DNA from 3 places in the Sutcliffiella sp. NPDC057660 genome. Region 3 is predicted to be linked to each of the others. Evidence: riboswitches for the same ligand, from Rfam matches in the RefSeq annotation. Region 3 holds a riboswitch; each other region holds the start of a gene.
What was found. Region 3 has a riboswitch for S-adenosylmethionine ahead of ACFVAD_RS21330 (YezD family protein). Riboswitches for the same ligand answer to the same signal wherever they lie in the genome.
Positions count from the first base shown of each region.

Region 1 (3,124 bases), on a different contig from region 3:
GTCTTCAAATGCTTCATAGTTAATGGATTGCTCATTGCATTTTTCAATCAGAAAATCCCTGGCTATTACTTTATCCGCCATTTTCGCCGCTTGCAGATCTGTAATGGAATCACCAATCACTATTTTATAAGTGTCCTTATCTGCAAGTTTACGAATGACTGATGGTTTGCAGCACCCGCATTCGTTTTGGCATTCCTCATCACAAGAATGCGGCCAGTGAATCCTGATGCTCTCTCCTGAAAAATCAGACTCATTGCAGTAGATTTGGCCCCGGGGCACAATTCCACTCAGCAGAGGCTCCACAAAAAAGTCTATTCCTCCTGACACAATATAAAGTGGAATCTGCTGGTTCCTCGTGTATTCCACAAACTCATGAAATCCTCTTCTGATCGCGGCATGTTCTAAAATGTACGTGCTGATTTCTTCCCTTTGGTTTGAGGGAAGCAGGGAAAACATTTTCCCCACTCCTTCCCGGATGGATATCTCCTGCGAAAGAACTTTATCCTTTAATTCATTCCACTCAAGTGGGGCATATTTCTTCATAATGGCAATGATGTTGTCACTGTCTGTTACCGTTCCATCAAAATCACAAAATATCATTGGCTGACCTGCACTCATTTTGCAACCTCCAAACTGCCCCATTGTTCAATTGCGAGTTTCAGTTCCGGGTTCGTTTCAGCCTGTTCGCTCAAGGTTTTTCCAGCCAACACTCCATTAACCGCCTGTCTGAAAGCCGAACCACCGCCAATGGCGCCCAAAGCGTGTCCATGGATTCCTCCACCTGCATTGATGACAGAATCCAATCCAAAATCCTGATAAAGCTGCGGTACAAGGCCTGGATGGATTCCAGCTGATGGTACAGGCAGGGCAGCTTTCATTCCATCTTCGACCTTTGTTAAGCTGTTTCTGATTCCCAGTGCTTCCTTCTTTGGCAATGCGACACTGCCATAGGGGGAAGGAAACAAGGAAAAGTCGGCTCCAGCGTACCTAACTAGTTTTCCAAGAAGAAGTTCGTTGGAAATCCCATAAAACTCTGATGGAGTACTTGCCCCACTTACTGCAGGGTGTGCCATGATCGGTATCTGGATATTTTTATCCTCAGCAAGACACTGTAACACGTCCAATCCATAAGCAAAAACATTGAATAGTAAAATGTCTGCACCTAGCTCCACTGCCCGCTTCGCTTTTTCCCTCAATTCAAACGTTCGGCCTGTAAGATTGACAGCATAGCGGGCACGATGCCCTGTCTTTTCGTAAACTTCCTCCAAAACTTTCTTGCCGACTGCAATTCTCTTTTCAAATGGCGTGAGCGGATTCTCAAAAAGGATTTCATCATCCTTGATAAAATCGACTCCTCCAAGTGCCTGTTCCCGAAGTTGATTTCCAAGGAATGCGAGGTCCCTGCCAATTACACCTTTAAAAATGCTCATGACATACGGACGATCGGTTATCCCCGTCAGTTCCCTGATTCCCTCCACACCGAACTTTGGTCCGGGGAATAGGCTTTTCAGTTCACTCGAAAACTCCAAATCTAACAGCTTGATTTCACCGTCCAAGGAGAGCTTCCCGAACACAGTTGTCAATATTGCAGGTAGATCATTGCTGAAGTTTAAGCTCGGGTAACCGATTTGGATTATCCCTCTGGTGACGGTGCTTCCGATATAGCTGTTCACCCTCTCGCTTGGTTCAAGTTCCTGGACATGAACCACCCTGCCCTTATGTTTTTTCAGCTGTTCCTGATCCAAAAGCGGCAAATCTGTCCAAGAACCCACTGTCAAACCAAGGGCAATACCCTCAGCTTTTTTTTCCAAGTTCCCTTTTCTGTCATGTACTAGGTATGTGGCAATAATTTCACTCATATCTGTCATCCTTTCAATCACGTGAAATGGTATGATATGTAAGCACTAAAAAACCTCTTCGATAAGAAGAGGTTAGGCATCCTAACATCCTCTTATCTCCCAGCATTAAAGCTGCAAGATTTAGCACCGTGCTTATGTACATAAGTCGGTTGCCGGGTGTCATCGGGCTAGTCCCTCCACCTGCTCTTGATAAGAAAACGCAATATATATAATATTTTTAAGGTTAAAATAAAAGAAATCTAACAGGAATTATGACATCCTTCCGGCTAGTTGTCAACAAAGTATTCAGAAAATATGCAGTTTTTGAATCCTTTGCACCGCATCCTTCAGACGTTCAGTACTTGTCAGCAGACCTACACGCACATAGCCTTCACCATGGGATCCGAATCCTATTCCCGGCGCCACGACCACATGAGCCTCATCTAGCAGTTTATCGGCAAATTCAGAGGATGTGAATCCTTCGGGAACCTTTAACCAGGCAAAAAAAGAGCCTTGCGGCGCAGTAACTTCCCATCCTATTTCCTGCAGCCCTTTAATGAGGATATCCCTTCTTTTTGCATAAAGGTCCACCAGCTCTTCCACACATTTCTGCGATTCCAGCAGGGCTGTCGTCGCAGCTTCCTGTACCGCACCAAAGATGCTCACATACATATGGTCCTGCAGTAGATTGATTGCCTCTATGACACTGGGGTTGCCGACAGCAAATCCAACACGCCAGCCTGCCATGTTATATGTCTTGGATAGTGTATAAATCTCAATTCCCACTTCTTTCGCACCCGGAGTCTGCAGAAAGCTTAGCGGTCTTTTCCCTTCAAATCCGATGGCTCCATATGCGAAATCATGTACAACACAAATATCATGCTTATCCGCCAGGTCTACCGTCTCCTCGAAAAATTTTGATGTGGCAACTGCACCAGTGGGATTATTGGGATAGTTCAAAAACATCAGCTTCGCTTTATCCAAAACACTTTCATCTATATCTTCATAATTTGGTAAAAAATGATATACTTCTTTTAACGGCATATATTCCATTTGTGCTTTTGCAAGGGCAACCCCTGACCAGTAATCGGGATAGCCGGGATCTGGTACAAGCACAGTATCTCCTTCATTCAACAAGCATTGCGGAATTTCAACAAGACCTGCTTTGCCGCCAAATAGTACCGCCACTTCCGTTTTCGGGTCGAGCGTTACGTTGTATTCTCTTTTATAAAATTCGACTATCGCCTCTTTAAAAAAGTCGTTGCCCCTGAATGGTGAATATTTAT
Region 1 is NZ_JBHVHV010000003.1:40,081-43,204, reverse strand. It holds gene ACFVAD_RS03440 (2-hydroxy-3-keto-5-methylthiopentenyl-1-phosphate phosphatase) at 1-618, opposite strand, end outside; gene mtnW (2,3-diketo-5-methylthiopentyl-1-phosphate enolase) at 615-1,859, opposite strand; SAM riboswitch class I at 1,949-2,055, opposite strand; gene ACFVAD_RS03430 (pyridoxal phosphate-dependent aminotransferase) at 2,145-3,124, opposite strand, start outside.
Region 1: another riboswitch for S-adenosylmethionine. It lies ahead of mtnW (2,3-diketo-5-methylthiopentyl-1-phosphate enolase); the one in region 3 lies ahead of ACFVAD_RS21330 (YezD family protein).

Region 2 (3,124 bases), on a different contig from region 3:
TAACTGAAACCGATGTTTTTCAGTTCGATGACTGGAGGCAATTCCGGGTTGGCCAGCTCTCCGCTGCCCCATTCGATCGGCTCTTCCTCCACCGCCAGCTCGTCTGTCACCTTTTTCGCTGCTCCCATGCTGCCACGCCCTGTATGGAACGCACTCCCTAGATCCTTCAGGTACAAGTAGAATTCAGGTGCCAGCACCAGAACGAAGAACGCCGGAAAGAATGTCATATTTTTAAAAACGACCATTTGCAGACCAATTTCCAATGCGATAAGTCCAATTGCAAGCATCGAAATCAGCTCTAGCATAAGTGAAGAAAGAAACGCAATCTTCAGCACTTCCATTGTCGCTTCACGGAAAGAAAGGCTGCTGTCACGGATGGTTTCCTTTTGCCTTTGTGACCTGCCGAACAGCTTCAAAGTGGTCAAGCCTTGCAGCGTATCAAGAAACCTTCCGGAGAACGCAGCAAGCTTATCCATCTGTTCTTCGGATTTCTTCTTCGTTTTAAGCCCCACTACAATCATAAATATGGGGATGAATGGTGCTGTGACAATAATGATCCATCCCGAATTCATATGCTGCGTGAAAATCGCAATCAGAATCATGATCGGCACTACAGATGACTGGATCATTTGCGGAATATAGCGGCTGAAATAGGGATCTATCTCATCCACCGCATCCATCATCACGCTTACCTTCTGCCCCGACTGACCCTTCAAGGAAGCAGAAATCGGGCTTTTAGAAAATTTATTTAAAAGTGCATGCCGGAAATCCCGTTTTACCTTTGATGCCATCTTCACACCAGCCACCCCGTTCAGATAGGTGAGCAAGGCTCTTGCCGCCATGACAGCCAAAAGTCCACCGAGGAATGGGATGATCTCCTGGAAAGTATGGCCTTTCAGGAAGATGCGATCTACTATCGTCACGAAAAAGTAAGCCTGCCCAATGACAGTGAACCCCGACAGAACAGCCAGAAAAATCAGCACCGCTCTAGTATTCCGTTGTGCCTTTGCTATCGTTTTCAGATCATTCATCGTTTGCCACTTCTCCTTTTAGATTGGCGTATATGTTAAGGTTAGTTAGTTTAAAATTAAGTTCGTGAAACATTTCACATACTATGTTTATTATAATGCATCCTGATTCAGTATGCCCGTCTGGAGATTGACCTTTTTATGACAATTTGTCTGTTCCCGAAAAGGAGAGGAATAAATCTTTTCCAGGCATACAAAGTTGGGCAGAAAATAGATTTGTTAGAATGATGTGGTGATTTGTTAGAATGACGGACCAATTTGTAAGAATGTTATCTAATTTTGTTAGAACGTTCTCTAGTTTTGTTAGAATGAGAGAACAATTTGTTAGAATCAGCAGAAAACAGGGCCTTAAACCAGCTCTATTCACTACCCATCACAAGAAAATCTCCCTCACAGCATGCTTTTCTACCTTTTGTGATCTATTTAAAAGAAGAATCGGCATCGGTTAATCAAAAATGATACCATCACCCAACAATTCATGTCTATTCCCCCCACCCCCAGCATAAAAATAATTTAATCGAGAAAAAAACATTGCATTCCACTCTCACCTGTTGTAAATTAGTTAAATAATCAAAATGATTCGTAAATTTCATAGTGAACTTTCTTATCCAGAGAGGTCGAGGGAAATGGCCCGTAGACACCTCAGCAACCAGCAGCGTCTCCACAGACGACTGAAAAGGTGCTAATTCCAGCAGGTTTTCATTTAAAACCTGTACAGATGAGAAGAATGAACTTTTTTGCAAAAGTCTTCTTCTTACAGAAGGCTTTTTTATATTCCCCCAAAAAAAGTCCCTGTCCTCCTCTCTGGTGATGAACGTTGTCCACTTACCATAGAGGAGGATATTTTTATGTATAAAACAGAAACGAAGCTAGCGCAAATTGGCAATCGCAGTGAAACGGCCACAGGCACCGTGAATCCCCCGGTCTATTTCTCGACCGCTTACCGTCATGAAGGGATCGGCCAGTCATCAGGCTACGATTATGTACGTACCGGAAACCCGACCCGCCAATTGCTCGAGCAGGCAATCGCGGACCTTGAGCATGGCGATCAAGGCTATGCGTGCAGTTCCGGTATGGCAGCAATCCTGACCGTACTTTCCCTTTTCCAATCCGGCGATGAGCTGATTGTCTGCAAGGACCTATACGGTGGGACATATCGTTTGTTTGAAGAGGGCTATAAAAAATGGGGGCTGTGTTGCAAGTATGTGGATACTAGTGATCTATCTTGCATTGAAGAGGCCATCACCCCGCAAACAAAAGCCATTTTTATAGAATCCCCTACCAATCCCCTGATGGTGGAAACGGATATAGAGGCAGTGGCACGCATATCGAAAGCGCATGGGCTGCTATTGATCTGTGACAATACGTTTTATACTCCCATTCTCTTAAAGCCGATCGAGCTTGGCGCAGATATTGTGGTGCATAGTGCAACCAAGTATCTTGGTGGACATAACGATGTGCTTGCAGGACTGATTGTGGCAAAAGGACGTGAGCTGTGTGACTCACTTGCTCTCTATCACAATGCGGCAGGCGCTGTGCTCAGTCCGTTCGATTCCTGGCTGCTCATCCGCGGCATGAAGACGCTCGCCCTCCGGATGGAACGGCATCAACAGAACGCAGCCAAAATAGCGGACTTCCTGAAACAGCACGGAGCGGTTACCGATGTGCTATATCCAGGAAAAGGAGGGATGCTTTCATTCCGCATCAAAGAAGAATCGTGGGTAAACCCATTTCTTCAGAATCTCAATCTCATTACCTTCGCTGAAAGCTTGGGCGGTGTGGAAAGCTTCATCACCTACCCTGCCACACAGACGCATGCCGATATCCCGGAGGAAATCCGATTAAGCACGGGAGTATGCAACCGTCTGCTTCGCTTTTCAGTCGGGATTGAAGATAGTGATGACCTGATCCACGACCTGAACGGAGCATTCGAGCAAGCTGCCAAGATCGCATCCATCACAAAGGAGGTGCTGTCGTGAGCCATTCCTTTCAAACGAAGCTATTACACAACAAGCATAAGGTCGATCCGCAGACTGGCGCGGTGAGTGTACCTATCCAGCACGCGTCCACTTTTCATCAGTTTGATGTCGACCAAT
Region 2 is NZ_JBHVHV010000014.1:52,704-55,827, forward strand. It holds gene cydD (thiol reductant ABC exporter subunit CydD) at 1-1,031, opposite strand, end outside; SAM riboswitch class I at 1,630-1,753, shown strand; gene ACFVAD_RS16820 (methionine biosynthesis PLP-dependent protein) at 1,877-3,007, shown strand; gene metC (cystathionine beta-lyase) at 3,004-3,124, shown strand, end outside.
Region 2: another riboswitch for S-adenosylmethionine. It lies ahead of ACFVAD_RS16820 (methionine biosynthesis PLP-dependent protein); the one in region 3 lies ahead of ACFVAD_RS21330 (YezD family protein).

Region 3 (3,124 bases):
CAGACCCCGGCAGGAATTTGCTACAGAATGTAGTACTGCTTGGGGTCTGGCCCTTTTTGTTACAAAGTTTACGGTTCTCGAAATTTTCGTTTTAATTGCATCTGATGCTGGGAATAGGCTAATATGTTATCTGGGGTCATTTTGAGGTTGACCCAGGTTCGTTTGGAAATTATAGTTAAATTAGAGTGACTTCAAAAAGTGCCAGTAGACATCGAGAGAATTTAATATAGAAGCGTTTAAATATAAATATAGGATGATGGGAAAATGAAACGAGCGAGAGTAATATATAATCCAACATCTGGGCGTGAAGCGTTTAAAAAACACTTGCCAGAGGTTTTAGTGAGGTTGGAACAGGCTGGATATGAAGCCTCCTGTCATGCTACCACCGGTCATGGAGATGCGACGGTGGCTGCAAGGCTTGCGGTTGAACGCAGATATGACCTGGTTGTCGCTGCAGGTGGTGACGGAACAATCAACGAAGTGGTCAACGGACTTGCGGAACAGGATTATCGTCCACAGCTAGGGATCATCCCGGTTGGAACGACCAACGATTTTGCGCGCGCCCTTGACCTGCCGAGAGATGACATCATCGCATGTGTCGATGTCATTGCAAACGGAGTCCCGATGCCGGTCGATATCGGGAAAGCCAATGACCAATACTTCATGAACATCGCAGGTGGCGGAAAAATGACCGAGCTTTCCTATGAGGTTCCTAGCAAGCTGAAAACGATCATCGGACAGCTGGCCTACTACCTGAAGGGGATGGAAATGCTGCCTTCGATCAGACCGACCAATGTACAGATCGAATATGATGGAAAAATCTTTGAAGGCGAAATCATGCTATTCCTCGTATCACTGTCCAACTCTGTCGGAGGATTCGAGAAGCTTGCACCGGACTCCTGCATGAACGACGGGATGTTTGATTTGATCATTTTGAAGAAAGCAAACATCGCCGACTTTATCCGTGTCGCGACGCTTGCTCTTCGCGGTGAGCACGTGAAGGATCCTCATGTGATCTACACAAAAGCCAACCGTGTAAAGGTCCATACCGATGAGAAAATGCAGTTGAACCTGGACGGAGAGTACGGCGGTCTGCTGCCAGGAGAATTCGTCAACCTGTATCGCCATCTGAATGTACTGGTGACGGAAAAACGTAAAGAGATTGAAATGAATAAGTGTATATAAGAAAAAGCTGCAGGTGTTTTTACATCTGCAGCTTTTTTGCATAGAGGGGAATCGACAAGTCTAGGACCATCCTCCCAAAAAATAAAAAATTCAAAAAAATAGGCAAAAACATTGTTGACAATTCATATGTGTATGGTAGGATTAATTTTAATATCAAGCAGTAACAAACGTAGCTAACATCGTTCAAACAATAATAGACGCTTATCTAGAGCGGCTGAGGGACTGGCCCGTTGAAGCCCGGCAACCTGCTGTAAGCAAGGTGCCAATTCCAGCAAAATGGATACCCATTTTGGAAGATAAGGTGCTGCATATTTAATTTATGCGCCTTTTCCAAATGGGAGAGGCGTTTTTTATTTTCTAAGACCCAAGTTTGCTTACTGTCCAGCTCTGGCGCTTTCCCCCCTTAGAGGCGTCGGAGCATTTGAATAGAGGAGGCGAGCCAATCTGAAATCGGCGGAATGGGAAGATGTCATGGTTCATTTGGAAAGAATGCTGCAATCTGTGAAATTCGGATCTATCACCTTGGTGGTACAGGATGGAAAAGTCATTCAGATCGAAAAAAATGAGAAGGTTCGCCTTCAGAAAAATCAATAGGCGCTGACTAGAAAACTAGAGGCGGTCCTTCTGCATGTACACACATGCAGAAGGGCTGCCTTTTTTCGTGGACAAGAAAGGAGCAGCAAAACAGATGACGGAGAAAATAACGTACAAGAATTGGAAAGAAGTTTCCCATTTTCCGATGGAGACCAAAACAAAAGGTGCAAAGGAATTGCTCGAATGGGCCTACCACACCTACAGGGATAACGAAATTGTCTATGCCTCAAGCTTTGGGGCGGAGGCGATGGTCCTGATTGATCTGATTTACGAGGTGAAGCCCGATGCACACATTGTGTTCCTGGACACTGAGCTACATTTTCCGGAAACCTATGAGGTGATCAGGAAGATAGAAGCGCGGTTCCCAAACCTTCAAATCGAAAAAAGAAAGCCAGCGCTCACATTGGAGGAACAGGCCGCCATTCACGGAACCGCCCTTTGGAAAAGAGATCCGGGACGATGCTGTCAGATAAGGAAAGTGGAACCGCTAAGGGAAGCTTTAACCCCGAAAGAGGCTTGGATATCCGGTCTTAGAAGGGAGCAGTCACCGACTCGTGCACAAACAAACTTTCTGAATCGGGATGATAAGTTCCAGAACATCAAAATCTGTCCCCTCATCCATTGGTCGTGGGAGGACGTCTGGATGCACATCCGCAAGCAAGATCTGCCCTATAACGAGTTGCATGACCATGGCTATCCGAGCATCGGCTGCTTTCCCTGTACGCAGGCGGTCGGCGACGGAGGGGACTCCAGGGCAGGGCGCTGGGTCGGCAGCGGCAAAACGGAATGCGGCCTTCATACAAATTAGGGATGGTCTGAGGTTAAAGGAGGAAGAAGCATGCTAGTTACCATAGCCGTCATCGTTGGTCTTTTTTTCGCCATGAATATTGGAGCGAGCGGTGCGGCAGCATCCATGGGAATCGCCTATGGGTCAGGCGTTGTGAAGAGAAATGCAGCTTTGGTTTTATGTGGGATCGCCGTGTTCTTTGGAGCGTGGCTCGGTGGCGGAGAGGTGGTCAAAACGATGGGAAGCGGGATTGTGCCGCAAAGTACTTTTACCGTTGCGGTGGCACTGATTGTCATTACGTCCGCGGCACTATCCCTATTTTTAGCGAATCTATTCGGCATCCCCCTATCCACGAGCGAAGTGACAGTCGGGTCGGTAGTCGGTGCAGGAATCGTCTATCAATCTGTATTTGCCGGAAAGCTTGCTTGGATTGTACTGTTTTGGCTTCTTACACCGGTAGTCGCCTTCTTCATCGCGATTGCGGCTGCCTGGTTGCTGGAGCATAGATTCATAGACAAATGGGTGAAGTCAAAAAAGTCGGTCCCGGTCTTATCGGTC
Region 3 is NZ_JBHVHV010000022.1:45,846-48,969, forward strand. It holds gene ACFVAD_RS21325 (diacylglycerol kinase) at 265-1,185, shown strand; SAM riboswitch class I at 1,384-1,488, shown strand; gene ACFVAD_RS21330 (YezD family protein) at 1,657-1,779, shown strand; gene ACFVAD_RS21335 (phosphoadenylyl-sulfate reductase) at 1,874-2,587, shown strand; gene ACFVAD_RS21340 (sulfate permease) at 2,618-3,124, shown strand, end outside.